Regions from separate parts of the Yersinia alsatica genome, predicted to be linked through region 1. Evidence: predicted binding sites of a transcription regulator. Region 1 holds the regulator's gene; each other region holds the start of a gene.

Region 1 (7,841 bases):
ACCAAAACCTTCATCAAGGAACAGTGAGTCAATACTGGTTTTATGGCTGACCAAATCCGATAGTGCCAGAGCTAAGGCCAAACTGACCAAAAAGCTCTCTCCCCCAGATAGTGTGCGGGTATCACGTATAGCATCTGCCTGCCAGGTATCCACTACTTGCAGCTCTAGTGCATCGCTGGTTTTTCGTTGCAGCTGATAGCGGCCATGCAAACGACTAAGCTGGTTATTTGCCAGATAGACCAAATGGTCGAGTGTTAGACCCTGCGCGAACTTGCGGAATTTATCGCCTTCTTTGGAGCCAATTAAGTGATTGAGATAGCTCCAATCATCATATTGTTGTTGGCTACGTTCAATTTGCTCAAACAGCGCGTGCTGATTGCTACGACGAACGGCGTCGCTCTCTAGCTGATTGCGTAATTCACCTTGACGCAATGTATTGGCTTTTAACTGTGCCAGTAGTTGCTCTGACTGCTGCTGTAATAGTGTCAATTCAGAGGTTTGAGACACACCGGCAGGGCAAGCTTGGAGATATTGCTCCAATGCTTCATTGGCTTGTTGTAGTCGGATATTGGCTTGTTGCTGGCGCTCGCTCAATTGTTGCTGCCATTGCTGCAAACGTTGCCTTTCTTCTTCGCTTAGTAATGCTGCGGTTAAGGCTGCTTCATCAATGAACTCACTGTTTGCCAGTGCTTGCTGTAATTCAGTTTGGGCGGTGGCGGCGCGCTGCTGATTTTGTTGCTGCTGCTGCTCTAAACCTGCCAGTTCACCGGATATCAGGTGAAGTTGGGATTGAGCTTGTTGCAGGGCCGTCGCTGCATTCTGTTGTGCTAATTCTACTTGCTGCTGTTGCTGGCGTAGTCGCTGACGTGCCTCGGTCACATTGTCGTCGCCAAATAGGGCGTGGCGATGCTGATTGTGTTGTTGCAGCAGGATTTCAGCTTGTTGATGTTGCAGGCTAAGGACTGATAATTGGTCGACATATTCTTGCAAGTGGCGACGCTCATTTTCAATCTGCGTTTCCAGTGCTTTTTGCCCAAGTTCCAGTTGTTGTTGCTCTTGTTGATACTGATGCCAGCGCTGATTTTCTGCTTCGCGTTGTGCCAGCCAACTTTCCTGCTGACTTGTTTCAGGTATTGATAGCGAAACTGCCGCCAGAGCATCGCTGAAACTTTGGCGCATTTTTGCCAACTCATCTTGCTGGCGCTGATGTTGGGCAACCAATTGTTGGTGGGATTGCTGGGTATCTTGTTGACGCTGAAGCACCAGTGATAACTGTTGTTGATGCTTTTGTTGCAGTTGCTCTGCTTGGGCCAGCATATCTTTGGCTTGTTGATGTTGCTGGTTCAGTTGTTCATATTCGGCCAGTTTTTGCTGGCAGAACTGTTCAGACTGCTCCTGTTGTTCCAGCCAGATTGTTAACGCCGCCACGTCATTTAATGCCAATGTCAGCGCCAACGGTTTTGTCAGTGTTTGCCAGCGTTGGTGATAATCCGCCAGTTGCTGCTGGCTTTGTTGTAGCTCTTGTTCCAGACGCAACTGCTGCTGTTGGGTATTTCCTACTTGTGTACGTAATTCTGTTCCGGCGGTGAAGAGTTGTTCAACCTGAAGGCGCAGCGCCTCAACTCGTACCGCAGTTTCTGATGGTTTTACCGCTTGATACTCAGTAATCGCCGGGTGATCCACTGCGCCACATAGTGGGCAAGCATCACCTGGTTGCAGTTTGGCCCTTTCTGCTTCTAGGCGGACTATCTGCTTTTCGCGATCCAGAAGGGCTTCCAAATCCGTCAGATGCTGTTTTTGTTGTTTATATCGTTGACGTTTTTCGGCTAACTGCTGTTCCAGTTGCTTTAGCTGCTGTTGCTGACTAATTAACTGTTGCTGCTGTTTATCGTGCTGTGTCTGAACTTGCTGCGCTAGAGGGGATAATGCCGCTAATTGCTGTCGCACTGCCCGCTGTTGCTGGAGTTCACTCAACTGGTGGCGTAACTGTGCCGAGGGGTGCAACTGCTCAAGTGCCGATAGTTGTTGCTGGATGCTGCTTGCTTGCAAGTTGGCTTGCACTAATGCCGCTTGCTGCTGTTTATCCTGCTCGTTCAGTGTGGCAGTTTGCTGTTGCAAGTTGTTGAGCAACGTAACCAGTTGCTGTAACTGTTGCTCGCTTTCAACGGATTGTTGTTGCTGTATATGTAACTGACGGAATTGCTCACGCCACAAAGGTAGATTTTTTTCCCAATGTTGATGGTGAGCATTAATATGTGCATATTCAGCCAGTTGTTGCAGGCGTTGATGGGTTTGTTGCAGTTGCCGCTCATTGAGTTCTAGCTGTTGTTTACTTTGTTGCTCTTTACCTCGCAGTTGCTGTAGCTGTGTCGCAAGCTGCGCCAAGAGATGCTGTTGCTGGGTAATAAGGTTATCCAGTGGCACCACTTTTTGTTCAATTAGTGTTTCTTGCTCATGCTGTTTGGTAGCTTGCTGCTGGCGAGCTAAGTTGGCTTGCTCCAGTGCTTCAGCCAGCGGGGTAAGTTGCGCCTGAAGTTGTTGCTGTTGTTGGGCCAGAGTAGTGACACGCAGTTGTATTTGTTGCAAATCTTGCTGGCTGCGTGAACATTCTCGCAGCAAAGGACGTAGTTTTTCTGCGGGCTCACTACGGGCCAGTCGTTGCAACTCCGGCTGAGCCTGTTGGTATTCTTGCTCAATGAGTTTTTGCTGTTGCTGAAATTCCAGCAGATTTTTTTGCTGCTGCTGCCAACCGACTAGCCAGTTTATCTGTTTCTGATTGGTTTGTTGCTCTGAGGTGAGTTGCTTTTCTTGTTCGCCAAGAGCATCAATTTGTTGCGCCACAGCCAGGCGCTGCTCTTCATTCAGCAGTTCAATGCCACTGGCACGCTGATGTAAAGCATCCAGCGAGATCTTAGCCTGCTTATGTTGCTCAAATACATGCTCAGATAGCCGCCCATAGATGTCGGTGCCGGTTAACTCTTCTAATAATTCCGCACGATCATTGGCATCAGCATTGAGGAACGCAGCAAATTGCCCCTGCGACAGCATCATGGATTTGGTAAAACGGCCAAAATCCAGCCCAGTGATTGCCGCCACCATATCCAATTTGTCACGTACTTTATCCGCCAGAATTTTGCCGTCTTCGCAGAGCGCCAATTCAACTTTAGGGGCTTGCAGATTCCCTTCTGGGCTATTTTTAGCGCGGCGCTGGCTCCAGAATGCGCGGTAGCGGGTGCCTTTTACCTCAAACTCAACTTCGGCCAGTGACTCCGCTGTATGGCGGGTCATTAATTCATTCTGGCTGGGCGTGACATTCAGCCGTGGAGTCTGGTGGTACAACGCAAGACAAATTGCATCCAACAGTGTGGTTTTACCGGCGCCAGTGGGGCCAGTGATCGCGAATAATCCGTTGCTGGCAAACGGCTCAGCGGTGAAATCTATCTTCCACTCGCCTTGCAGAGAGTTAATGTTTTTCAGACGCAGGCTTAAAATTCTCATATAGATTGCTCCTCTGCGGCATCTTTGCCTTGCGTTACGTCTTCAATAACTTGATGAAACATTTGGCGCATACGCTGTTGGCGCGGCTCGGCTAAATCGGCCTCCAGTGCCAGTCTGCGCTCAAATACATCAGACACACTCAGCTCATTGAGGGTCTCTTTTTCTTGCCGGTCTATTCCGATATTGCGTTGCTCTTTACTGCGGCGTAATAACACCACTTCAACTGGGAGTTCCGCAGTTAGTGCTTGAATTCGTCTTTGGATATCAGTGAGATAGTCTTGAGTGGCAACCTCGATATCCAACCATACCGGTAAACCTTGGTGGTCAGCGAATTTAGCCAACTGTTGCTCTATCTGCGGTAAATCACCTTTGACTAGCTGCATTGGCTGAAATTGTGGAATAAACAGTGGGGTAACTGACGACAATGTTTGTTGCGTAAATTCCACCAGATAGACGCTTTTCTCCTTGCTTAACTCATCAAAACTCAAGGCGATTGGCGAGCCGCTGTAACGAATATGTTCAGTTTTGGCCACTTGCTGAGCACGATGGATATGACCCAAAGCAATATAATCCGCAGGAGGGAAAGCTTGCGCCGGGAAAGCATCCAATGTGCCGATATAAATATCGCGAACCGAGTCACTGGTCGTCACACCAACAGTAGTCAGGTGCCCGGTGGCGATAATCGGTAAGGGTAAATTTAGCTCGGAACGCCGTTCAACAGCTCGCTGATATAGCGCCTGATAGTGAGCCGCGATTGCTTCTTGCAATGCCAGTTGCTTTTGCCCGCCAGATTCACCTGCCTGACTGGTCACTAAATCACGGGGTCGTAGAAAAGGAATGGCGCACAGCAGTGCTGCGGGCTGGTGCTGGCGGTCTTTCAGAATAATGATTTGCTGATCCAGATGGCTGCTGGCACAGGAAATTACAGTGGTATTTAGATAGGAAAGCAAACCCCGTGATTCATTCAGTGTTGAGACTGAATCGTGGTTCCCCCCCAGCACCACCAACTGGCAGCCAGTGGGTTGGAGCTCGACCACAAAACGATTATAAAGCTCGCGGGCATAACTGGGAGGCGAGCCAGTATCAAATATGTCACCGGCAACGATTAGCGCATCCACCTGATTATCTTCAATTTGCTCAATAAGCCAATGCAAAAAAGCCTGATGTTCAGCAGCACGGCTTTTGGTGAAGAAATGTTGGCCTAAATGCCAGTCAGAGGTGTGAATAATGCGCATAAAACTCCCGCTATGGCAGGTTATCTTTCATAGAATGGCGCTGATTATAAACGCTGTTTGCGGGATGTCGCGGCTAAAAAGAAGCTATGGGAGAAATCTCCGAGAAGCTTCGCAAATTTGAGTGCTGTATTTTGCAATTAACATGAAATTTATCACTATGCTTATTGCTTATGATAGCGTGATGTTTTTCATAAAAATGTCACAAAACTGACGCATAATGGCTCGCGACATAACATAGTGACCACTAACTTACTGGCAGGGTTGATGATGGCAAGACGCATACTTGTGGTGGAAGATGAAGCACCAATCCGTGAGATGGTGTGCTTTGTGTTGGAACAGAATGGTTACCAACCGTTAGAAGCCGAAGATTATGACAGCGCGGTAACGCGTTTGTCGGAGCCTTTCCCTGATTTAGTGCTGTTGGACTGGATGTTGCCCGGTGGCTCAGGTATTCAGTTTATTAAGCATATGAAACGCGAAGCGCTGACTCGAGATATTCCAGTAATGATGTTGACTGCCCGTGGTGAAGAAGAAGACCGAGTGCGTGGTTTGGAAGTGGGTGCCGATGATTATATTACCAAGCCTTTTTCGCCAAAAGAGCTGGTGGCGCGCATTAAAGCGGTTATGCGCCGGATCTCACCAATGGCTGTAGAGGAAGTGATTGAAATGCAAGGATTGAGCCTTGACCCTTCCTCGCACCGGGTGATGGCCAATGAACAGGCGCTTGATATGGGGCCAACCGAATTTAAACTGCTGCACTTCTTTATGACCCATCCTGAGCGGGTATACAGCCGTGAGCAGTTGCTTAATTATGTCTGGGGCACTAACGTTTATGTAGAAGATCGCACGGTTGACGTGCATATTCGTCGGTTACGTAAGGCGCTTGAAGTTAATGGTCATGACAGAATGGTACAAACCGTCCGGGGAACTGGATATCGTTTCTCAACGCGCTACTGAGTTTTCAGTGCCGGAGAATTCGTTGTGTTAGAACGTTTATCGTGGAAAACGCTGGCTCTAGAGCTGGCTCTTTTTTGTCTGCCTGCATTATTGTTAGGTGCCTTTATCGGCTACCTTCCTTGGCTATTACTGGTTTCAGTAGTAGCGGCACTGGTCTGGAATTTCTATAACCAACTCAAATTATCTCACTGGCTGTGGTTAGACCGCAGCATGACTCCCCCCGCCGGGCGCTGGAGCTGGGAGCCTTTATTTTACGGCTTATACCAGATGCAGTTGCGAAATCGTCGGCGTCGGCGGGAATTAGCCTTGCTTATCAAACGTTTCCGCAGTGGTGCAGAATCATTACCTGATGCGGTGGTGATTACCACCATTGACGGCAATATTTTCTGGTGTAATGGATTGGCCCAGCAACTGTTGGGGTTCCGTTGGCCGGAAGATAATGGTCAGCATATTCTCAACTTATTGCGCTACCCGGAATTTAGCCAATATCTGCAACAACAAGAGTTTTCTCGCCCCCTGACCCTGCAATTGAATAATGGTTATTACGTTGAGTTCCGTGTGATGCCTTATTCTGAAGGGCAATTACTTATGGTCGCCCGAGATGTTACCCAAATGCGCCAGTTGGAAGGTGCTCGCCGTAACTTTTTTGCTAATGTCAGCCATGAACTGCGTACCCCACTGACAGTGTTGCAGGGGTATCTGGAAATGATGCATGACCAAGAGTTGGCTGGCCCATTACGTGAAAAAGCCTTAGGGACGATGCAGGAACAAACCAAGCGGATGGATGGGTTGGTAAAACAACTATTGACGCTATCACGAATTGAAGCCGCACCTAATGTGGATCTAAATGAGCAGGTGGATATTCCCCGCATGCTGAAGATGCTACAGCATGAGGTTCAGGCATTGAGTAATGGGCGTCATGAGATTACGTTTCGAATTAATGAGCAACTGAAGGTCTTCGGCAATGAAGACCAATTGCGCAGTGCGGTTTCTAACTTGGTCTATAACGCAGTCAACCACACACCTGAAGGGACTAAAATTGAGGTGTGTTGGCAGCAAACGCCGCAGGGTGCACAGTTTCAGGTTAGTGATAATGGGCCGGGTATTGGTCCTGAGCATGTTCCGCGCCTTACTGAACGCTTCTATCGGGTGGATAAAGCACGTTCAAGGCAGACTGGCGGCAGTGGGTTAGGGTTGGCCATTGTGAAGCATGCATTGAGCCACCACGATGCCCGTCTGGATGTGATGAGTGAAATCGGTTTGGGGACGCGATTTATTTTTACCTTGCCGAATCGGTTGATTGTTCCGACGGTTTTAACCGAGAATGCAGTCAAATCCTAAGACGGCACGGATACTAAATTGATGAGATGGGGAAAACTGGCGCTATTGAATGCTATGCTGTGGTTTAGCTATGGCGTTTTAGCGCAACCGACGGCGCTAGCGCCTGTGGCGAGCGGGCTGCCATCATCGTCGATTTCTGCCAGTCATACATTATCCGGTAATCTTTCCAGTGTCGGCTCTGACACTTTGGCCAATCTGATGTCTTTGTGGGCCGAAGATTTCAATCATCATTACCCCGGCGTTAATTTGCAAATACAGGCGGCGGGTTCCTCTACGGCTCCTGCGGCATTGGCTGCGGGGGCCGCCCAACTTGGCCCGATGAGTCGGTCAATGAAAGCGGCTGAAATTAATGCATTTACCCAGCGTTATGGTTATCCCCCCCTTGCCATACCTGTTGCCGTTGATGCATTAGTGGTGTTTGTTCATCGAGACAACCCATTGAATAAAATAACGTTGCCTCAGCTTGATGCTATTTTCTCGCAGAATCGCCGCTGTGGGGAGCCTCATCGCATTGTTCGTTTTGGTGAGTTGGGATTGGGGGGACGCTGGACGGATCGTTCACTGCAACGCTATAGCCGAAATTCAGCCTCGGGAACCTATGGTTTCTTCAAGCACCGAGTATTGTGTGATGGTGATTTTGTTAATAATGTCAATGAATTGCCCGGTTCTGCATCCGTTGTGCAAGCCGTGGCTGGTTCATTAAATGGCATTGGCTATGCCAGCATTGGTTTTCGTAACAGTGGGGTTAAACCGCTGGCATTGGCGGTGAATGGTCAGGATTTTGTGATGCCAACCGCTGAAAACGTCAAA
Region 2 (7,841 bases), 340 kb from region 1:
TCCAGCACAAAGAAGCCAGCGGCCTGTTTGGTGACCATCACTTCGCTACCCACTGCCAGTTGGTCCAGCCGTGGACTGAGTTTCCCCTCTGGTACTGTTACCAGATAAAACTCCAGATTATCGTCGCTCGGCGCATTGACATAGGAGTAGGCCCGCTGCACCCGCTCACCATTAATATCTAATGCCAACTTGGCAAATTGGCCAGCAGTAAAGGGATCGACGGGCGCATTGACCCGAATACTAAACAACGCGTCGGTCCAGTGTTCGACGTGAGTAATCTTGCCACTAACCCATTCAGCCATAATGATGGTCCCTGTTATTCAGTGATGCCAAAAGCGCAGACGGTATTTTAGGGGATCTCGTTGAAAAGTATTATCGATTAAATGTTATCCCCGAGTTCCTTGATGCCATCTGTCAATCTGGACACTTTAGTTTACGTCTTTGGTGTTTTTCTCTGCCAGTTAGCTATTTGGCAATATGTCATGCTGACTCGCTAAAAAATCTAAATTTGTTAGCTTATGCGCCAACAGTGAGGTGTGTCGCAAAATACGGCTTTTTAGCGCTTAAGTGTGACACGTAGTCCGGCTAACAAATTAGTTAAGATAATGAGAAAAATAGAGAATTTCCACCTGCTGGTTATGTTGATTCTGTTGGTTGCGGTTGGTCAAATGGCGCAAACCATTTATGTGCCGGTTATCGCGGATATCGCCCGTGATTTATCCGTTCGTACTGGTGTGGTACAGCGCGTGATGGCGGCATATTTGCTGACCTATGGCTTCTCGCAATTAATCTATGGCCCGCTCTCTGACCGAGTTGGACGTCGTCCGGTTATTTTGGCGGGTATGATGATATTTATGCTGGGCGCATTGGGAGCCTGGCTATCGAGTAGTTTGACGATGCTGGTGGCCGCCAGTGCTTTGCAGGGAATGGGCACCGGGGTTGCGGGGGTAATGGCGCGAACCATGCCGCGAGATTTATATGCAGGCACTGCGCTGCGCTATGCCAATAGCATGTTAAATATGGGGATTTTGGTTAGCCCATTAATGGCCCCGGTTATCGGTGGGGTGCTGGCCAGTCTGTTTGGTTGGCGTGCATGCTATGCGTTTCTGCTCTTTTTATGTGGCGGAGTAGCATTTTGTATGTTCCGCTGGTTGCCAGAAACCCGTCCACAGCAAACTGAGAAACGGCGAATGTTAGCCAGCTTCCGTTTGCTGCTATCTGACCGCGCTTTTAGCTGCTATTTGGTGATGCTGATTGGGGCGCTGGCAGGGATTGCGGTCTTTGAAGCCAGCGCTGGCGTGCTGATGGGCGGGGTACTGGGGTTGAGTGGGGTTACGGTCAGTATTTTATTTATTCTGCCAATTCCTGCGGCTTTCTTTGGCGCATGGTATGCCGGTCGTGATGGCAAAACCTTCCATAGCCTGATGTGGCACTCAGTGATTAGCTGCTTATTGGCTGGGTTAATGATGTGGATACCAGGCTGGTTTGGCATTATGAATATTTGGACATTGGTGATACCGGCGGCGCTATTCTTCTTCGGCGCTGGGATGTTGTTCCCGCTGGCCACCACCGGTGCTATGGAGCCTTTCCCTTATTTGGCGGGAGCTGCCGGGGCTTTAGTTGGCGGCTTGCAGAATATCGGGTCAGGTTTAGCGACTTGGTTGTCAGCTATGTTGCCACAAACCGGGCAGTTCAGTTTGGGGCTGCTGATGTTTGCTATGGCGGTGTTGATTTTGTTGTGCTGGTGGCCATTATCTCATCGGATGCAACCGCAAGAACACCGTGCTTAATTGATCAGAATCCGAGAATAAAAACGGGCATCGCTTGAATGTGATGCCCGTTTTTAATTAATGGCAGTAATGTGTGCGAGCCGGATTACAGCAAGAATTCATGCAGCGCCGGGTCTTTGCGGTCAAGGAAATGGGTGGAGCGAATACGACGGATAGTGCGAGATTTACCGCGGATTAGCAGTGTCTCGGTGGTCGCCATGTTCCCTTTGCGGTAAATACCTTCCAGCAAATCGCCTTTGGTAATCCCGGTGGCAGAGAAAATCACATTGTCATTACGGGCCATATCACCCAGCAGCAACACTTTGCCTGCCTCAATGCCCATAGATTTGCAGCGCACTAATTCTTGTTCACCGATACGGCGGTTGTCTTCGTTATCGCCTTTTACCTGATGGCGCGGCAATAAACGGCCTTGCATGTCGCCATCCAGTGCACGGATCACCGCCGCTGAAATTACCCCTTCAGGCGCACCGCCGATGCAGTACATCACATCCACTTCACTTTCTGGCATGCAGGTCAAAATAGAGGCCGCGACATCACCGTCTGGAATAGCGAACACTTTTACGCCAAGTTGCTGCATTTCGGCGATGATACCGTCATGGCGCGGCTTTGCCAGCGTGATAACGGTTAAATCGGTCAAGGGTTTATTCATCTTGATGGCGATATTGCGCAAATTGAGTTCTAGTGGCAGGTTAAGATCAATAGCCCCTTTTGCGCCGGGGCCAACCACCAGTTTTTCCATATACATATCCGGCGCATGTAAAAATGTGCCTTTGTCTCCCACTGCCAATACGGCCAGTGCATTGGCTTGCCCCATGGCGGTCATGCGAGTGCCTTCAATGGGGTCAACCGCGATATCAACAGCATCGCCTTGACCAGTACCGACATGCTCACCGATAAACAGCATCGGCGCTTCATCGATCTCACCTTCACCAATAACAATCTGCCCATCAATATTCACTTGATTAAGCATAATACGCATGGCTCGTACAGCCGCGCCGTCGGCAGCATTTTTATCGCCCCGACCCAGCCACTTATAACCTGCCAGCGCGGCAGCTTCAGTGACACGGGAAAACTCGATGGCTAATTCACGTTTCATGGTTAGACCTGTTGATTGCACAATGGAAGAACGGGATATGAGCGGGAATTCTAACACATTGAAGAATGAGCAGAGGGGATCACGAATAAAAAACGCGCCATCGGGGGGTGATGGCGCGTTAGCGGTAAAAGAGACGTTCAGTACAAAACAGGCGAACTGTTACTCGTCGTGCTCTTCCCATGCTTGGGCGCGAGCCACTGCTTTCTTCCAGCCTTTGTAGCGCACGTCACGTTCCGTGGTTTCGATCCCTGGGCGGAATTCGCGCTCAATGGTGGCTTTGCTTTGTACTTCGTCCAGATCATTCCAGAAACCTGTCGCTAGGCCCGCAAGGAATGCGGCACCCAACGCGGTGCTTTCACGCACTGCTGGGCGCTCAACACGAGTCCCCAGAATATCGGCCTGGAACTGCATCAGGAAGTTGTTCGCTACCGCACCACCGTCAACACGCAGTGCCTTCAGGCGTTCGCCGGAATCTGCTTGCATCGCATCCAATACATCACGAGTTTGATAAGCAATGGACTCAAGTGTTGCACGGATAATATGGTTGCTGTTCACACCACGGGTCAGGCCAAAAATAGCGCCACGGGCATACGGGTCCCAATATGGAGCACCCAGACCGGTGAAGGCTGGCACTACATATACGCCATTGCTGTCTTTAACTTTGGTGGCGAAATATTCAGAGTCGAATGAGTCGCTGATCAGTTTCAGTTCATCGCGCAGCCATTGGATAGATGCCCCGCCAATAAACACGGCACCTTCCAGTGCATAGTTCACTTCGCCGCGAGGGCCACAGGCGATGGTGGTTAAGAGGCCATTTTTGGATTGAACCACTTCAGTCCCGGTGTTCATTAACAAGAAGCAGCCAGTACCGTAAGTGTTTTTCGCCATCCCCGGTTGTACACACAACTGGCCGAACAGCGCTGCTTGTTGGTCACCAGCGATACCGGCGATTGGAATACGTGTACCGCCTTTACCACCAATGTTGGTTTGGCCGTAAATCTCAGAAGAGGGGCGAACTTCAGGCAGCATGGAGCGCGGAATATTCAGCGCTTTCAGCATGCGCTCATCCCACTCTTTGGTGCGGATATTAAACATCATGGTGCGTGATGCGTTGGTGTAATCCGTTACGTGTACACGGCCCTGTGTCATGTTCCACACCAGCCAAGTGTCTACGGTACCAAACAGCAACTCACCGCGCTCAGCACGGTCACGTGCACCCTCTACATTATCGAGAATCCATTTAACTTTGGTGCCAGAGAAGTAAGGGTCAACCACCAATCCGGTGTTATGGCGGATATACTCTTCCAGCCCCTCTTTTTTCAGCTTTTCGCAGATTTCAGCGGTACGACGGCATTGCCAGACAATCGCGTTATACACCGGCTTGCCGGTCGCTTTATCCCAAACAATGGTCGTTTCACGTTGGTTGGTAATACCGATACCGGCGATTTCATCAGAACTGATACCGGCTTTGGCCAGCACTTCGACCAGTGTTGAGCTTTGGGTTGCCCAGATTTCCATCGGGTCATGCTCAACCCAACCGGCTTTCGGGTAAATTTGGGTGAATTCGCGCTGAGAAACACTCACGATATTAGCATCATGGTCCAGCACTACAGCTCTGGAACTGGTGGTTCCTTGGTCAAGCGCGACAATATATTTCTTTTGAGTAGTATTTTCAGTTGTCATAATTAGCCTACTTTTAAGTTGCCGTTTATACCCGCCATCTTTCCCGTTGCTGGTGTGCTGGCTGTATTTGTTCACCCGACTGACTGATTAAGCTCATCCGAGTTCCCTCATTTGCCGCCTTCCTGCACCATGAAATCTATCGGGCATATTTATTAAGTATCTATTATTTACGCTTTGCGTTCTGTGGTCGTTACCGTGGTTTCATCATCATCGATAACACACACATCACATGGCAAATGGCGGCCAATCAGAGCTCGATAGCCGAATGCACCGACCAGTGCGCCGACGATAGGCCCAAAGATAGGTACTAAGAAGTAAGGAATATCACGCCCGCCAGTGAAGGCGATTTCGCCCCAGCCTGCGAAATAAGCAAAGAGTTTTGGACCAAAATCACGCGCTGGGTTTAAGGCGAACCCGGTTAGTGGCCCCATTGAACCACCGATAACGGCGATCAGAATACCAATAAGCAGCGGTGCCAGTGGGCCGCGTGGGATACCGTTACCATCGTCAGTCAGCGCCAGAATCAGGCACATCAAAATAGCGGTAATAACGGTTTCAACCAGGAAAGCCTGGAAAACAGAAATATGTGGATTTGGATAAGTAGAGAAAATACCGGCCAGATTCAGACTCTCAACGCTGCCGCGAGCTATCTGATGAGTTTGTTCAAAATCGACGAACAGGTTGTAGTAGAGGCCGTACACTAATGCCGCCGCACAAAATGCACCTGCAATCTGCGCCACAATGTAGGGGATAACTTTCCGGCGATCGAAACAAGCAAATAACCACAATGCAATGGTCACCGCCGGATTCAGGTGAGCACCTGAAATTGCTGCTGTTAGGTAGATGGCCATGGCAACACCCAGGCCCCAAATGATACTAATTTCCCACTGCCCAAAACTGGCGCCTGCCAACTTTAACGCAGCAACACAGCCCACACCAAAAAAGATGAGTAGAGCTGTACCGAGAAATTCCGCGATACATTGGCCCTTCAAGGTCGAACTAGCGGTTTGGCTCATAGTAGATGTCCTAGAGACAGAGATTTATAGGGTATTTCTTATTTTTGCCCTTCGGACTGCGAAGGGAGTGATGTAAATTTATCGTTAACGAGCACAAACGAGAAATAGCGAAATCAAAATGTGTGTGGTGTGTCATAAAAATGAGCGATTTCGCGTTATTCGCGGCTGTTAAGGGACTTTGAAAGTGTGATCAGACCAGTGCTTTCTTTCTCAGTTGTTAAGGGCATGTATAACTTTACAGGATTGGTTATTAGAGTTTTTCAGTTTTTACTGATAGTTCCTGACACGAAATTGCTACAGAGTGTGGTTTGGACCGGTATGGCGCTAGACAGGGGGGGGCTGGCTACATACAATCGCTTTACAAGGTCATCGTTTTTATTAAGCTGCGCCGCCTCTCTTGAGGGACGCGCTAAAACCTGCGCTTGTTACCTGTTCGATAGACCAATAGTTCGACAAACAAAGCGCGATAAGTATTCACAGCAGTTTCATTCGCTAGTGGCTGTTTTGATTAATACAATCACTGAAGCTAAGCATGATGACTGCGACCAAGAGATGTACGCCTTGCTACCATAAGGGGACCGAAGAATGTCATTTGAAGTATTTGAGAAATTGGAAGTTAAAGTTCAGCAGGCGATTGATACCATCACTCTGTTACAGATGGAAATTGAAGAGCTGAAAGAGAAAAATAACACCCTGTCCCAAGAAGTTCAGGAAGCAGCAGGTGGCCGTGAAGCGCTGGTGCGCGAAAATGAGCAACTGAAGCAAGAGCAGCATGTCTGGCAGGATCGTCTGCGGGCTTTGTTGGGAAAGATGGAAGAAGTCTGATTTCTTATACCCTTCATACTTGAAGCCGCAGGGTTGTTAGCTGCACATACTCATCCGAATCACTTACTTGAGTAAGCTCATCGGTATGAGTATGTTTGCTGCCTACCTGCAACTCCAATTACTTTGGCTATATAATAACGTTCTGTTATTTAAAGAAATTTGTAATGTAGTGATTTCAAGTGATTCTTACTTAGGGTAAAAAGCAGAAGGGCGATATCAATATCGCCCTTTCTTATTAGTCAGTTAGATAGATATTATTCAATATCCAAAGGTTCTTCTGACAGAATAATGCCCGTGTTGTCTGCGTATAAATGGTCACCAGAGAAGAACGTCACACCGCCAAAGTTAACGCGGATATCACTCTCACCAATGCCTTCATCAGCAGCACCCACTGGGATTGCGGCCATGGCCTGAATGCCGATATCCAACTCGGCCAGTTCATCAACCTGGCGGACAGCACCGTAAACCACAATGCCTTCCCACTCGTTTTTCAATGCCAGATCGGCCAATTCAGCATTAATTAATGCACGGCGCACTGAACCGCCGCCATCGACGACTAAAACACGGCCTAGACCATTTTCTTCGAGCAGGTCAAACAACAAGCCGTTATCTTCGAAACATTTTACAGTGGTTATCTTGCCACCAAATGAAGTACGTCCGCCAAAATTGGAGAACAGTGGTTCTACCACATTTACCTCTTCATGATAGATATCACAGAGATCGGAAGTATCATATTTCATAGGATTAACGTCTGGTTGCGGCTGGGATGTTAAGTATATCCCTTTCTGGCTACTGTTGGCAAAATCATCAATTGTTAAATTTCTCCGAGCTGACTTTATTGCCAGTCGCCCGGAGAATGAAGGAGGCAGGATTAACTGAGTATCAGGCCGACAGCAAACAGGATATTGGTCAGTAAAGCGGCTTTAACCATATGCTCGAGCATTGGGCGCATACCCGCAGCCGTAGGTTCACGCAGCACAAATAGGGCATGTTTGACCAGCAGTGGAACGGCCAGAATAAAAATCCACCCTTTCCAGGTATGTAGATTCAGCATGCTGAATAGTGCCAGACAGAAGATAGCTGCGGCGATTAACAGGGCATGGTAATAACGGGCAACGACCGGACCTAAACGCACTGCCAGTGTATTTTTACCATTGACTGCGTCGTTTTCGATATCGCGCAAATTATTAATATTTAAAACGGCAGTAGCCAGTAAACCACAGGCGGTGGCAGGGAGCATAACGATGCTGTCAAAGTGCCCGGCCTGAAGATAGTAAGTCCCGGCAACACTCAACCAGCCAAAGAATACCAATACGGAAATATCACCCAACCCCATGTAACCATAGGGTTTGCTACCCACGGTATAGGTGATTGCCGCCACAATAGCCATCAGCCCCAGCAGTAAAAAGCCTAAAACATCGCTGGGTTTCT
Region 3 (7,841 bases), 200 kb from region 1:
ATACCAGCGGCGGAAGGTGCCAAATGAGTATTTAGGTAATTCGCGCCGATGGTCAATTTTCAGTGCTTTATCCAGCAAGACCCGCACCGGTTTTAAACCCGTAACCGCATTAATCACCGGGGCAAAAGGTGTCGATAACGTGCCCATGATGTCGGTATGGCTGAGAATAGCATCGCGCAGTTTGGGTTTATGGCTGCTGTAACTGGCTTTCGCGCGCTGAATGATGTCACCGATTTTCACATCTGACGGGCATGCCACTTCGCAGCGTTTGCAGTTAGTGCAGTATTTCAAGGCATCGTCATACAGTGCCGGATCTTTCAGGCGCAGACGCTCACCATCAGGACCGGCCTGTTTTGGCCCCGGATAAAGCGGATTAACCTTGGCTACCGGGCAATAAGTGGTACAAACCGTACATTTTATGCAGCTTTCAAAACTGTTATCACGTGCCAAATGCTTATCCTGAATGTCTCCGTCCTGTGGTAACCATGTCATAGTGTCACCTCCATAGCGCTGACAATTTGCTCTGCAACGAACAGGGCGCTGGTCAGCGAAACTCCGGCCCCGCAGCCTTGTTGCAGCGGATCGTAACCACCCAGTACTGCGCCAATAACATGCAAATTATCCAGTGCAATGCCGCCACGTAGCGCCCGGAGTCGGTTATCGGTATTCACGCCAAACTGCAAATAAGGTTGTGGCGCAAACATATTGCTGTGGCTCCAATCGGCACGGTTTGGCAGCGATAAAATATCCAGATCCAATATGGGCTCATAGACATGCTCAAAGGTCGCCACCAACCCATTACTGAAGAAGCTGCCACTGGCCAGAACCATCTGGGCAGCACGCAATGGAATATCCCCGTGGTTACGGCTATAAAGTCCGGTAATTCGGTTCCCCACCAGTTCGGCACGTAGCACCGCATCACCCGGCATCACAATGCCGCCAAGTTGCTGAAAACGCTGGCGTAGGGCTTGATGCAGGCGCATACCAAGTAACGACGGTGGTAATGTCGGTAGCAGTTGAATGGGCTTTCCCACGGCGGCTCGTAGCGCTTCCAGTGGCGCTGACTCATCCAGACCAATACAGGCAGGCAGTAAAATCATTTCCGCCGCGGATGACAAACGCGCTAACTCGTCGGCCAGCGGTTGCAGATTTTCTGGTTGGTCCAATACGCGGGCAATGTTTACTGCACGAAATTCGCTGGGGTTATCCCGCAGGCGATCCAATGCAGGCAGATGCAGATAGTCCGGAGTGGCCTCGACACCTTGCTCTTGCAAGGCACTGGCGACCATTTGTGGCTGAAAATCGAGGAACCCCTCAATACCAATCACCGCGACTTTGTGCCACGGCAGTGGGCCTTCCAGTGGCGCGACCGGGATATCCACCGGGCTGAGCCAAGTGGGGCGGCAACTGCCCAATGGGGTAAGGCGTAAATGGTTTTTAGCCGCACTGCCGACCAGCTCTAAACCGCATCGTTGTAATAGGGATTCCGCTTGTTGCGCCAGTTCCCCCACCTGCCCGATTTGCCCCATCTTGCTGTAAGGATGTTCCGGCGCTAATTCAGCTAATGCTTCAAGCGCGCTGAGGGGTTGGCTAACCGCCCGCCCGTCCGGTAATTTTGCCAATAGATCCAAGGAACCGGAGGAAAAGTGCAGCGCATTTTGACCGGCGCTGACGATGGCACAATATTTACCTTGCTCAGCCAGACGAATACCGCAGGCCAGCCCCGCTAACCCACCACCGATGATAATCACATCAAATTTCATCTGGTTTCTCCTGAAGATTGGCCGCACGCGAGGTATCATCCAGACCGCAAAGCCCTTGATAAACCCAATGAGTAAACTCACTTTCCCGTAAAGCATCACCCCAAGCTATCGGGCGCACACCTTTCCAGCGCTCATTAAGGAATTGCACCAGCTGTTCACGGGATTGTTGCGGTGTCGTCACCTTAAAACGGCTGAGTAAACCTGCCGCCCGGCAAGCACAAAGCTCCCCCTGACAGGTGCCCATACCAACACGAGTGCGGCGGCGCAAATCCAATAGGTTATTAACTGAAAGAGATTCAATGGCATAGCGAACTTCACCGGCCGTCACCGCCTCACACTCACACACCAAGCTGTTATCCAGACGATTACCCGCCAGCAATTGTGTCGCGCGGTCGCCATGGCGATAAACCGCCGAGCCGCGAATACTGGCTGGCAAGGAAATCACTTTGCTGAGAGTCTGTTCTGCTGACTGCTGTGAACCGGGCAGTGGTTCTTGCGCTGTGGTACAGGCTGCCGTCACGCCAAGCTTTTCACAGACTTTGTCTGTCGCCCATTGTGCCATCAGCCGGTAAGTCATCAATTTACCGCCGGTGATGGTAATGAAGCCCTCCAACCCATCCCGGCTGGCGTGGTCCAGCAGTACAATGCCACGGCTGACATTTCGCCCCGAAGGGTCATCATCACTGGCAACCAAAGGTCTAACCCCAGCATATGCGCGTAAAATGCGCGTTTGCGCCAGTTGTGGTGATAATTTTGATCCTTCGCGAATTAAGGTGTCCACCTCTTGTGGCGTGACAACCATGTTATCTATCTGATCGTATTCAATATGTGTGGAGGTGGTGCCGATCAGTGAGATGGTATCGCCCGGCACCAGAATGTCGGCATCCGCCGGTTTACGGCAGCGGTTGATCACCATGTTATTGATCCGATGGCCCAGGATCAGCAGTGCACCTTTGGCTGGGAACATGCGGATCCGCAGATCGGCGTATTCCGCAATATGTTGCCCCCAGATCCCGGCAGCATTTACCACGATCTGTGCATGAATATCATATTGTCGCTGATTCTTATGATCGAAAACGCGCACACCTGTGACGCGATCCCCCTGGCGTAATAACCCAATAACCTCATGATAAGTCAATACATTAGCGCCATGCTCACGAGCATCCAGCATATTGGCAGCGGTTAAGCGGAAGGGGTCAACAGTACCGTCCGGGACTCGAACCGCAGCGATGAGTGAGGGATTGACGGCGGGCTCTAGGCGCAAAGCCTGTTTCGGATCAATAGCTTGCGCTGCTATTCCAGCTTCCTGACAGCGGGCAATAAATTGCTCCTGATAATCCAGAGAGTCTTCCGGCAAGGTGATAAACAAACCATCCGTTTGCTCAATACAATGGCGGGCAATACGTTTCAGAATTCGGTTTTCTTCAATACATTCACGGGCGGACTCACTATCAGTTACGGCATAGCGCGCACCACTGTGTAATAAGCCATGGTTACGGCCGGTAGCCCCGGTGGCAATGTCATGCCTTTCCAGCAATGTACAAGCCAAACCGCGCCGGGCGCAGTCTCGGGCGATCCCCGCCCCGGTTGCGCCACCACCAATGATGATGACATCCGTTTCTGTGTAAGGAGAACTGTTCGTCATGAAAGACCCCACATTATCAGACAGCCGTCTGGCGGCTAGTTATGAGTCTATTGAGCCACAGTCTTTATGGTTATTGTTTGATAAGGAACAAAAACGAACGAAAAACGAAAACAGAATGGTGTTTAAAAACCATGATTGTGATCAAAGTCACAGGTAATTTATGATTACAGGTTTCAAAATGTTAACCAATCGCTCAAAATTGCCGCCGCTTTCATATAACTGTAACAAATGCGCCATCACTCACAGATAAGTAGCAAGAATTTATCTAGCATGGCGCTCGTTATGGAACATAAACGACAGTAGCTTCGCTGTTTAGCTACCGGACGCCGTTTAACTACCGGATAGATACCAGGCTATACCGGAGTCAAAAACAACAAAAAAGCCATCGGAGGCACTCATGTTGAGTATTTTTAAGCCCGCGCCACATGTGGCACGGCTTCCCGCAGACCAGGTTGATCCCACCTACCGCCGCTTACGCTGGCAAATCTTCATGGGTATCTTCTTCGGTTACGCTGCCTACTATCTGGTACGTAAAAACTTTACTCTGGCCATGCCGTATTTGATCGAACAAGGATTCTCTCGCGGGGATCTCGGCTTCGCATTATCCGGTATTTCAATCGCTTACGGTTTCTCAAAGTTCATCATGGGTTCGGTTTCTGACCGTTCCAACCCGCGAGTATTCCTCTCCGCCGGTTTGATTCTCTCTGCGGCCGTGATGCTGTTTATGGGCTTTGTACCCTGGGCAACATCCAGTATCGCCGTAATGTTCGTACTACTGTTCTTGTGCGGCTGGTTCCAGGGTATGGGGTGGCCGCCATGTGGCCGTACCATGGTGCACTGGTGGTCGAAGAAAGAACGTGGCGGGATTGTTTCTGTCTGGAACTGCGCCCATAACGTGGGTGGTGGTTTGCCACCATTGCTGTTCCTCCTCGGGATGGCTTGGTTTAACGACTGGAAAGCGGCGCTATACATGCCAGCTTTCGGTGCCATTTTAGTGGCATTAATTGTCTTTGGTCTGATGCGTGATACTCCTCAATCCGTGGGCTTACCGCCAATTGAAGAGTACAAAAACGACTATCCAGATGACTACAGCAAAGAAGCAGAAGAAGAGCTAACCGCCAAGCAAATCTTCATGCAGTATGTGTTCCCGAATAAATTGCTGTGGTATATCGCCATTGCTAACGTTTTTGTTTATTTGTTGCGTTACGGCATCCTCGACTGGTCACCGACCTACCTGAAAGAAGTGAAACACTTCGCACTGGATAAATCGTCATGGGCTTATTTCCTGTATGAATACGCTGGTATTCCAGGGACGCTGCTGTGCGGTTGGATGTCCGACAAAGTGTTTAAAGGCAACCGTGGTGCCACCGGTGTGTTCTTTATGACGTTAGTGACTATCGCCACCATTATTTACTGGCTGAACCCGGTCGGTAATCCAGGTATCGATATGGCTTGTATGATCACTATCGGCTTCCTGATTTATGGCCCGGTGATGTTGATTGGCTTACATGCCCTTGAATTAGCACCGAAAAAAGCAGCAGGTACCGCGGCAGGCTTCACCGGTCTGTTCGGTTATCTGGGCGGCTCGGTCGCAGCCAGTGCCATCGTAGGTTATACCGTTGACTACTTCGGTTGGGACGGTGGCTTTATGGTGATGATTGGCGGCAGCATCTTGGCTGTGCTGTTGCTGCTCGTGGTGATGTTTAGTGAGAAAAAACATCACGAAGAGATGGCGAGAAAGCAAGACTTATAAGTCTGGCTAGTTAAGTTGTTCTATAGGCTGTGTCGTTATCTATGGATGTATAGCGCCACAGCCTTCATTCTCTACCCAATAGATTTCAAGATGCAGGAAGGCGGCAAACGAATGAATCCCGATGAGCTTACATCAGTAAGTGATTCGAGTGAATAAGAGCAACCAACGCAGCTGCGTCTTGAAAGATTACGAGTAAATGGAGCACAATCAATGCTAATTCATATAAAAACCCTGGCAGCGAGCATCATTTTGGCATCTTCGGTAGCGGGTATGGCGCACGCGGCAGAGTCATCTTCCTCGGACAAATCCACAGTCACCAAACCTTCAGCAGACAAAGTCGTGATCGCGCATCGTGGCGCCAGTGGCTATTTGCCTGAACACACACTGCCAGCCAAAGCTATGGCTTATGCGCAGGGTGCTGATTATCTTGAACAAGATCTGGTGATGACCAAAGATAATGAGCTAGTGGTTCTGCATGATCATTATCTGGATCGGGTGACGGATGTTGCCGAGCGCTTCCCGGATCGCGCTCGTAAAGATGGCCGCTATTACGCCATTGACTTTACGCTGCCGGAAATCAAGTCACTGAAATTTACCGAAGGCTTTGATATTGGTAAAGATGGTAAAAAAGTGCAGAGCTTCCCGGGTCGTTTCCCGATGGGCAAATCTGACTTCCGGGTACATACCTTCCAGGAAGAGATTGAATTCGTTCAGGGGCTGAATCATTCGACCGGTAAAAATATCGGTATCTACCCTGAAATCAAAGCGCCTTGGTTCCATCAGCAAGAAGGGAAAGATATTTCCACCAAGGTGTTGGAAGTGCTCAAGCAGTATGGTTACACCACCAAAGCTGACAAAGTTTATCTGCAATGCTTTGATGCGAATGAATTAAAACGTATCAAAAATGTGCTGGAACCGAAGATGGGCATGGACCTGAAATTGGTTCAACTGGTGGCCTATACCGACTGGAACGAAACCTACGAGCAAAAACCTGATGGCAAATGGGTTAATTACAGTTACGACTGGATGTTCAAGCCAGGCGCAATGAAGCAAGTCGCGCAATATGCTGACGGCATTGGCCCTGACTACCATATGCTGGTTGTCGAAAGCTCCACGCCAGATAACATCAAGCTGACCAATATGGTGAAAGAAGCTCATGCCAGCAATATGATGGTTCATCCGTACACCATCCGTGCTGACAAGCTGCCTAAATACGCCACTGACGTTAATCAGCTGTTCGATATTATTTACAATCAGGCGCAAGTTGACGGGGTGTTTACTGACTTCCCAGATAAAGGCGTGCAGTTCCTGCAAAAACAGGGGCAGCATCAATAAGTTGATGGCCTGACATTAACGAGAATAAGAAAATGGCGCACTGATAATTAAGTGCGCCATTTTTTCTCATAAATGAAAAGTCAGTTACTTATCAGTACCTAAAAACATTTTGCGCAGATAGTGCGGCACCGCATCATCAACATTCGAGCCAATCACTTCCAGATTCGGCAACATATCTTTCAGGCGCTGATGAGCATCACGCATGATGCAGCCTTTGCCAGACATGGACAGCATTTCCAAGTCATTCATCCCATCACCAAACGCGATACATTCTTTCAGTGAATAACCAATGATCTTGGCAACTTGTTCAAGTGCATGGCCCTTAGAGACACCGCCACCCATCACTTCCAGGCAAGTTGGGAAGGAGAAACTGACATTAACCCGATCGCCCCAACGTGCATTGATGGCTTCTTCTAAAATCAATAATTTGTCGTGATCTTCGCAAGTGAAATAGACCTTACACACCCCTTCGGTCGGCAGCAAAGCGGGTTCGAACACTTGGTAGTTGAACACAGATTCACGGAAAAACTCTTTCTGCGCCGGGCTTTCACGGTTCATATACCATTCATCGTTCAAATAGACGTTGGTTAAGATATCCGGATTATGGTGTTCAATATTGTACAAATCACGGGCGATATCAGCATCAAGGTTATGGCTGAAAATCAGTTCCCCTGCGGTGTTGTGCACACGCGCGCCATTGGAGGTGATCATAAAGGCACTGATCTCCAGGCTATCGCGGATCTGCGCCACATCGATATGATGGCGGCCAGTTGCAAATACAAAGTGCACATCACGTTGCGTCAGCAACTTAAGTGTTTCTTTGGCATACGGCGTCAGGATGTGGTCGGGTGACAGTAAGGTGCCATCTAAATCGGAAGCAACAACATGATACATAGCGGTATGTTCTAACCTCTGGTGACGTCGGGGTCTAATGGCCGACTGATTGTTTTATGCTGCAAGAAGGGTGAGGTTGCGCAAAAAAACGCAATATGGCGCTTAGCGCCTCGGCACGCAGCTGGTCCTGCTCGAACAGGATCTCATGGCGTGCCCCTTGAATGACCATAGGTTGCCCCCCTTCGCAAGGGTGCCCCGCCAGAGTCATAGCCTGAGAAAAAGCATTGTGGGCCGGGTTATGGACTACCCGATCCTCACTGGCCTGCAATAGCAGAACCGGCGTGGTGATTTTGTCTGCTTCGGCGATAATTTGCTCCCCCACCAGCAGACTTTCACGGATCCAGTGATATGTTGGCCCGCCGACTCGGATTTCCGGCGTATCAGCATATTGACGCAAATAGCGGCGATAGCGCTCGCGACTGTGGGTCAGCATATTGACCAGATAGGGCAA
Region 4 (7,841 bases), 170 kb from region 1:
GCCACCAAAGAGCTAAAAATCAGCGTGGTGTAAAAGGAAGCTAAATAGTATTCATCCTGAAATAGCTGAATAAAGTTACTCAGCCCGACAAATTGGCTAGAGAGGCCGAAGGGGTCCAGTGTTTGCACCGAATACCACAATGCTTCACCGGCAGGCCATAGGAAGAAAACCGCGGTGATTGCCAGTTGGGGTAATACCAACAAATAAGGCAACCAACTACAGGAGAAACCGGGACGGGAAGATGACATAGAGTTAACCGTTTATCGAACTAAATGCTGATGACTGCACAACACTATTTGGCATTACAGGCACAGCCAGTTTGGCTGCGCAGACCGCAAGCCCAAACTGGCAAATAAAATAGCCAAATAACGTTATTTATTCGCTTGCTCGAAGCGACGTAGCAACACATCACCCCGCTTCACTGCGGTATCCAAAGCTTCCTGAGGTGTTTTCTTACCCGTCCACACTCCTTCCAGCTCTTCATCTACCACGGTACGAATCTGTGGCATATTGCCCAGACGCAAGCCTTTGGTATAAGGCAATGGCGGTTTATTCAGCATTTGACGAGTGGCAACATCAGCGCCCGGATTCTTATCATAGAAGCCTTGCTGTTTGGTCAACTCGTAAGCTGCAGTAGTAATCGGCAGGTAACCGGTTTTTTGGTGCCATTCAGCAGCAATTTCCGGTTGAGCCAGATATTGCAGGAATTCCGCCACGCCTTTATAGGTATCTTTGTCTTTGCCATCCATCACCCACAAACTTGCACCACCAATAATGGCGTTTTGTGGGGCATTTTTAGCATCTGCGTCGTAAGGCATCATGCCGACGCCATAGTTGAACTTGGCATAATGACGAATATCGGCCAGTGAACCAGAAGAGGCGGTGGTAATCGCACAGTCGCCATTATAGAACTTGGCGGTTGATTCATCTTTGCGGCCAAAATAGGTGAAATCACCTTTCTTGTTCATATCTGACAGCAACTGAATATGCTTAACCTGCAATGGCTTATTGAACTCCAGCACCGCATCGATGCCATCAAAACCATTATTGCGGCTGGCAATCGGCTGACCATGCCAGGCACTGAAGTTTTCAATTTGAATCCAACCCTGCCAGCCGCTGGCGTAACCACAGCTTGAGCCAGCAGCGCGTAACTTAGCGGTATCTTCCGCCAGTTCTTGCCAGGTTTTAGGCGGTTGGTCAGGGTTCAAGCCCGCTTTCTTGAAAGCATCTTTATTGTAATACAGCACCGGCGTGGAGCTATTAAATGGCTGCGATAATAAGTGCCCAGTTTTGGCATCAGTGTAATAACCTGCCACTGTTGGCACAAAGACGGATTCGTTAAAATTGATATCCGCATCTTTAAACACCTGGAATACCGGCTTGATAGCTTTACTGGCCATCATTGTCGCGGTACCGACTTCATAAACTTGTAAAATAGCGGGGGCTTTTCCTGAACGGAAAGCAGCAATACCTGCGGCCAAGCTCTGTTCGTAGTTACCTTTATAGACCGGTACAATCTTATAATCGGTATGTGACTGGTTAAAACGATCCGCTAATGAATCGACCTCTTTACCTAACTCCCCTTCCATTGAATGCCAGAAAGGAATCTCAGTGACAGCCATTGCATTGGCACTGAATGCCAAGGTAAGCGCGATACAAATCGACGTTTTACGAATAGTATTGTTAAACATATCTAGCCCCTGAATAAATCTGTATGGCTCACTTCAATGAATTGCTGCTGGTGAGCGAAATAAATCAGTTTTTGTTCGAAAGCAAACATGACACCATTTCATGACAGAAATATAACCTTCACGTGACAGAAAAATGACAAAGAAATCAGAACAGAAACGAAATTAGCTTTTAATGCCACGACGAGTAACGAATATAATTAGTATTTCTGCTAAATTCATTGACCGCTAAAATAAGGTTTATCCAACGATATAATAAAAATTAAAGTATCAATTAGGAATTTATTTAATTACCCCAGCCAATTTAATTTTCTTTCCTTAAATTGGTTGAATCATTATTGAACCACCTTTATCTGACATGTTACTGTCTCTTCGCCTTGTGAGGCTCGATATTAATAAGACTGTATTAACGCCCTCGTTATCGTCGATAATATAACCCACAAGAACCGCTAGAGGAAATAACGGCTATTCATTCTGAATAGAATTTTATACAAAGGACTATTAGGTATCCACGATGAAAAAGACTCTATTATCTATTATAACTATGGCAACATTAGTCGGTAGCATGGCTGCTTATGCTGCTCCGATAGAAAAAGACATCCCCGTCAGTGCAACAATTAATGGTGAGATTATCATTTTAAACAGTGAAGGCGCTCCGTTTGGGAACGATAATTTAGAGTTGAAGTATAATTCTGCTGACAAAGAACATACATTCGAGGAGCGTATTAGCATAGAAAGTAATACAGGGGATTCTATTAATATCACATACAAAGATGGGCTTATTCTACAAGAAAAAACCAGTGGGGATAATAAAGAATTTAAGAGCGTGACGGTGAAACTTGCAGGTAAAACATTAACTATCGATCAGGCGCAGAAGTTTGATTTGGCTGCTAATAAGTTCGAAGACACGCTCAATATAACAGCCGAACAACCAGATAATGCTAAAGAAAATGAAGTTTATTCTGGAACTCTAAAGCTTAGTATTGAGGCTGGAGTTTAATCATACATAGTACATGCCTGTTTAATTAACCTATACAGTCAGGAGGCTAACTTCCTGACTGTATTACCCTTTGACTTCAATATATAACATAGTGGTTTAATGAAAACCATTAGCACAAATAAATATATTCGTCGGGGAAATATGCCTCTATAAAAAAATTAAATCATTAATAGTGGAATATAATTCAATGGAAAACACTATAATAGCCAGGCCGGCACTCTTATTTATTCTATTACTACAAACATCCAATTCAATATATGCGCAAAATATCACTATTGAGCATTTAGTTCCTGCGGGTTTTTCAGCTATTGACGAGCATAAAACACTGCAATTGCTTGGTATATTCGATGGTAAAGCATTACCTGGCCCAATATTTTTCTCAGAAAGTAAGAATGCATTAAGCTTCGACCCGCAGCAATACCGTAATAACCACATTGATGAGCCTTCAATTGCATTATTAGAACAGATTTTACCTCAAATTCCTTATTTGCAATGTGAAAATGGCTGCGACTATATTTTGTCAAACCATCGCGTCATGTTGGATAAGGTGAATAACGTTGTCACTATCACCAATAACAATAGCCGCTATTTGATGCCGGTTACGACTTGGGGCTTAGTTCATAACCAATCTTTTGACGTACGTATGACCGCAAGAAACTACAGTGCCATGTCTGCCCGTGGGCAGGGTTATCTTGGGCTACCCCTGCAATCTTATGGTTTTGTGCAGTGGTTTTATAACAGCGTTCGCACCAAGAACCATTACCCGTTCGCAGGCCAATCACAGTACCAACAGCAAACACAAATCGGGATGGGCAGTTGGTATCTACAAAAGAACTTCCAAGCCCTCTATTTACGGACGGGTAAACAAAATAATCTCGATAACAGCGCGGGTAGTATTCATACCCTGATCAATCCAGCATTAGACCAATTTATCACCTTAGGTAGCCAGAGCTATTTAGCGCTGGATAAGCCCTCGGCGGGCAGCTTAGTGTTATATGCCACTGTTGATGGTGATTATGAAATCTACCGTGATAACCAATTGATCCGCCGTATTCCCGCACAATTGGGCCGCAACGAAATTGATTATAACCGGCTCCCCGGTGGTTACTACAATATTGATATTCGCCTTGTGGACCATACTGGTCGCGTTGTCAGTCAGGAAAGCCAAACCATCAGTAATATCGGCACACAAACTAATCATGGTTGGTTCCTGACCATGGGTAAAAGTGCAAAAAGAGACAAAAATAAACCTCACCATCTGGCACAATTTGGCCGCAGCATGGCCATACAAAATATTCAAACCAATATCTCGCTACTGGCTGATGATGCGCGCCACTGGGCAGCCGAAGGGAACATATCGCATCCATTAGGTATATCCTCTCTTAATATCACCCCGACTTTAGGTGTGATGTCTGGAGAGAAACGTAGTGGCGGTTATCTGCGCCTAAATGGCGGCAATTCTACGGTGGGATATCTATCTGTTGCGCGCTATCAAACGCCGGATATATCAATATACGCACCAAGTTCCGGCAGTACTTCAGCTTCTTATAGCCGTCGCGTTGGACCAACTCAGCTCAGTTACCAATTCAATCAGTATAAGAATAACCAACAGCATCGTATTCAAAGCAGTTGGAACTGGCGACAACCGCAATTTGGCTTAAATCTGTCCGTTGGCGCACAAAAAGGTGGGCAATGGCATAGCCAAAACAACTACGGGGTGTTTATAAATACCACGCTGTCTCTGCGTCAAAGTAGCGCCAGCATCAACAGCGCCTATACCCGACAACAACTAAGCACCAGTGCCAATTATCAAAAAGAATTTACCGATAACCATGGCACCAGTTCTTTGGGTATCAGTGGCAGCACCAGTGGGAAATCTAATGGCATCGGTACTTTTGCCCAACGTAGCGGCAGTCGTGGAGATATTTCGGCCCGAATGGGGGTAGATAACAAGATAGCCAACGGCGGTATTAGCTATAGCGGTATGGTAGCCATCAGTCCACAAGGGGCGGCGTTAGGGCGCAGTAGCTATAGTGGCTCAGCATTGCTGATCAAAACACCTGAATTATCAGGCACTCCCTACAGCTTCAACGCAGAAGGGAATCCAATAACCGGCGGTGGCCTTTACGCCATACCTATTCCCCGCTATCAAGACCGTTTCTTTGTTCGGACACATAATAATCGCAGTGATCTGGACATGAATATTCAGTTACCGGTGAATATTGTCCGCGCACATCCAGGTCAGGTATTTGTTAGTAAAGCTGATATTACGCTAGACATTCTTTACAACGGTTTTCTTAAAGACTCACAGGGGCAACCTGTTAGTGGAACAATTAAAGAGACCAACGATACCGTGCACCCTAATGGGCTATTTGCCATTAATTCTAACGTCGTGCTGAAAAATATTACGGTCCAAAATGGTTCGGTCCGTTATCACTGCGATATGCAGCAGCAGCGTGACCATATTTACCTTTGTCACTCCAATTAATACCGACGGAAATAACCATGAAATATAATAAATTACTTATAAGTATTACCTTACTGCTGGCCTCTACCACGGCAACTCATGGGCAGTTAATGGCGATACCTATCCGCACGACGGTTGAAGCTATGGATCAACACCACACCGTGCAAGTCTCTAACAGCGGTGATACGCCATTGTATTTGAATATCTCTCTACAGCAGGTAGAGAACCCGGGAATGACCCCAGAAAAAAAGACGCTAATCAGTGATATCGCTCAGCCTGAAATGATTTTTAATCCTAACCGGATCACGTTAGGGCCGAAGCAAAAACGCGATATAAAGTTGCTCCCATTAAAGTCCCCGAAACAGGAAACCTTATACCGTTTGTATATCGATCCAGTCGTCGATATTAAAGCCGTGGGTGACGGAGATAAGGGCAAGATCCACACACCAATTGCTATCAGTGTTGGTTATGGCGTCCTTATCCACCATGTCCCTCCAGCCGCAGCCCATACTCGCCATTGGCAACATCAATGCCTGCCTGATGGGCTAATACTCCGTTCTACAGGTAGCGTCCACAGTAAGTTTGCACAACTGAAATCATCGGATAACACCGCACTTGCAGACAGTCTGAATGTGTATCCGGGTACTCCAATCACCTTATCAGTCAAACAACTTAGCGGGCAGGCTGACAATGAAACCTTTACTCTTCGTTGCAGCTAGCTGGCTGCCACTGAATGCTTTCGCAGTAATAGATATTCAGCCACATGTGTTGGAAATACAACAAACTAGTGCGGAGGTGAATGTTATCAACCGCAGCTCAGTCACTGAGTACATCACAGTTCAGTTGTATCAGATTAATAACCCCGGAGTGCCACCAGACCAAGAATCATTAATCTCTGTTGGAGAGCAACTGCAACCAGCGTTATTTGCCGTGCCATCCAAACTCACTCTCGGCCCCAAGCAGAGCGGTAGAATATTACTTAAAGCACTGCAATCGCCAGATAAAGAACAAATTTATCGGCTATCCGTCATGCCAGAAAAGAACCTACAAGTCAGCGGAGGCCATGGTGGTGCTGTCGGTGTGCAACTGAGTTATATGGGATTGGTCAGGCATCTACCTGCTTCATCACATCCCCAATGGGTACACCACTGCGTTGACGGAAAATTGAAATTACAAAATACCGGTAATACTCGCCTGCATTGGCAACAGTTGAAGACCCAACAGGGGGAAATAGATAATTTTAATCTTTATCCCGAAAAATACCGGCAACTAACCGTCAGCAATCTACAGGGAATAGTTGAAGATGAATTCTTCAGCTTACAGTGCCCTACTAGTTAAAGATTAAGGAGCATTATGAATATTATAAAAATATTGGCCATATTATTATTCATTCCATGGCAGGTTAATTCTGCTGGTACTGAAATTGAGCTTGGCCGTATTGATATCAAATTAGACGTCACCGCACTGCCCATCATTGAGGTTGAAAGACCACAAGGTGGCTGGTACGACAATATCAAACTGGATAATAGCCTGGATAATCCCAATATTTATCAATCTGACGTTCCTGTCACAGTAAAACTACGCAACCAAACGGGATTTCGAGTCTCAGTTAAAAATGAGCTAATACTCACTCGTCAGGCTAATAACGTTGGCGATCCCGAACGGACATTCTCACTTGCTCAAGTATATTGGGGCAAAGAACGCACCAATTTTCGGCAATTAACAGCTGCTCCAGAAACATTTACGGTGGATAAAGGTACATCTAGCTTGGTCAGCACTGACTATATATTGCGTATTTCAGCTTTGGCACCCAGTGAACCAAATAGTACAGGGAAGTATCACGGACAGCTGACATTAATCTTTGAAGTAAATAGCTGACAGACATGGAGAAAGACTAAGTGAACATAAAATATAAACAACTATTAATGGGGTTAATGCTCTTAATGCTGCAACCCACAGCTATCGCTAGCCCCCTTTTTTACAACAACTTTGTTCAAAACTACTCCCATTGTTCAGTAAAACTATTAGATGACAACAGCGTCAAAGTCTCTTTTAAGGTAGATTTGGTTAATAATCTATTTATCCAAGACTCTCCATATCAAAAATCATGGGCAAAATTAATAGGTCTTCCGAGTGATGAAGCAACATATATTGACTTGGCTAGACACAACGCCCTGTTATCACTCTATTTCTACCATGCTGATGGTTCACCCAATGTTAATATTGGTGTTAAGGATCTAAATAACATTTCGCTCAATGGCGCGACACTGGATAGTTCTAATGATAATATTAAAGAGATTAAGTTTAATAGCCACAAGACATTTAATAATAGACATAAAAGCTATGAGGTGTCATTTACAGTTAATCCCAATGTGCTTAAATCTATCCGAATCGGTGCCACCGTTGGAGGCGAGTTAAGTTTTGTTAACGATGATTATATTGATGATGTAGATAAGAAGCCGCGACCGTCGGCATACTCGCTATTTGCATCAAAAGGGGTATCTTTTGGCCCATATGGTAAGGCATGCAAACCTTTTGATCCACAGGCTAATATCGCACCAGACACTTTTAAAGTGGCGCCTAAATTCCAGCTATCTTCCGCAGTATGGCAGTTAGAATCTATCGATCTTGACTCTTTGTTAGAAAGAACCGCTGACAATAATGGTAGCTTACATCTCCGATTGAA

The links. The regulator PhoB, encoded in region 1, activates phosphate uptake and scavenging genes when phosphate is short. The targets are predictions, from matches to a motif close to CTGTCATAAAACTGNCNNAT.
Positions count from the first base shown of each region.
Region 2: the regulator PhoB is predicted to act here: its motif matches at 5,715-5,734, upstream of N0H69_RS21430 (MIP/aquaporin family protein).
Region 3: the regulator PhoB is predicted to act here: its motif matches at 3,617-3,636, upstream of glpT (glycerol-3-phosphate transporter).
Region 4: the regulator PhoB is predicted to act here: its motif matches at 1,812-1,831, upstream of ugpB (sn-glycerol-3-phosphate ABC transporter substrate-binding protein UgpB).

Region 1 covers NZ_CP104006.1:4,405,284-4,413,124, reverse strand. The annotation lists gene N0H69_RS19960 (AAA family ATPase) at 1-3,498, opposite strand, end outside; gene sbcD (exonuclease subunit SbcD) at 3,495-4,733, opposite strand; gene phoB (phosphate response regulator transcription factor PhoB) at 5,001-5,690, shown strand; gene phoR (phosphate regulon sensor histidine kinase PhoR) at 5,715-7,031, shown strand; gene N0H69_RS19940 (PstS family phosphate ABC transporter substrate-binding protein) at 7,053-7,841, shown strand, end outside.
Region 2 covers NZ_CP104006.1:4,740,561-4,748,401, reverse strand. The annotation lists gene fpr (ferredoxin--NADP(+) reductase) at 1-302, opposite strand, end outside; gene emrD (multidrug efflux MFS transporter EmrD) at 606-1,790, shown strand; gene glpX (class II fructose-bisphosphatase) at 1,876-2,886, opposite strand; gene glpK (glycerol kinase GlpK) at 3,046-4,569, opposite strand; gene N0H69_RS21430 (MIP/aquaporin family protein) at 4,737-5,585, opposite strand; gene zapB (septal ring assembly protein ZapB) at 6,171-6,410, shown strand; gene rraA (ribonuclease E activity regulator RraA) at 6,665-7,150, opposite strand; gene N0H69_RS21415 (1,4-dihydroxy-2-naphthoate polyprenyltransferase) at 7,282-7,841, opposite strand, start outside.
Region 3 covers NZ_CP104006.1:4,606,703-4,614,543, forward strand. The annotation lists gene glpC (anaerobic glycerol-3-phosphate dehydrogenase subunit GlpC) at 1-492, opposite strand, end outside; gene glpB (glycerol-3-phosphate dehydrogenase subunit GlpB) at 489-1,763, opposite strand; gene glpA (anaerobic glycerol-3-phosphate dehydrogenase subunit A) at 1,753-3,408, opposite strand; gene N0H69_RS20855 (hypothetical protein) at 3,407-3,565, shown strand; gene glpT (glycerol-3-phosphate transporter) at 3,806-5,161, shown strand; gene glpQ (glycerophosphodiester phosphodiesterase) at 5,372-6,496, shown strand; gene yigL (sugar/pyridoxal phosphate phosphatase YigL) at 6,581-7,390, opposite strand; gene pldB (lysophospholipase L2) at 7,425-7,841, opposite strand, start outside.
Region 4 covers NZ_CP104006.1:4,580,064-4,587,904, forward strand. The annotation lists gene ugpA (sn-glycerol-3-phosphate ABC transporter permease UgpA) at 1-248, opposite strand, end outside; gene ugpB (sn-glycerol-3-phosphate ABC transporter substrate-binding protein UgpB) at 372-1,691, opposite strand; gene N0H69_RS20715 (CS1 type fimbrial major subunit) at 2,203-2,688, shown strand; gene N0H69_RS20720 (TcfC E-set like domain-containing protein) at 2,876-5,176, shown strand; gene N0H69_RS20725 (fimbrial biogenesis chaperone) at 5,194-5,874, shown strand; gene N0H69_RS20730 (hypothetical protein) at 5,846-6,493, shown strand; gene N0H69_RS20735 (hypothetical protein) at 6,509-7,033, shown strand; gene N0H69_RS20740 (hypothetical protein) at 7,054-7,841, shown strand, end outside.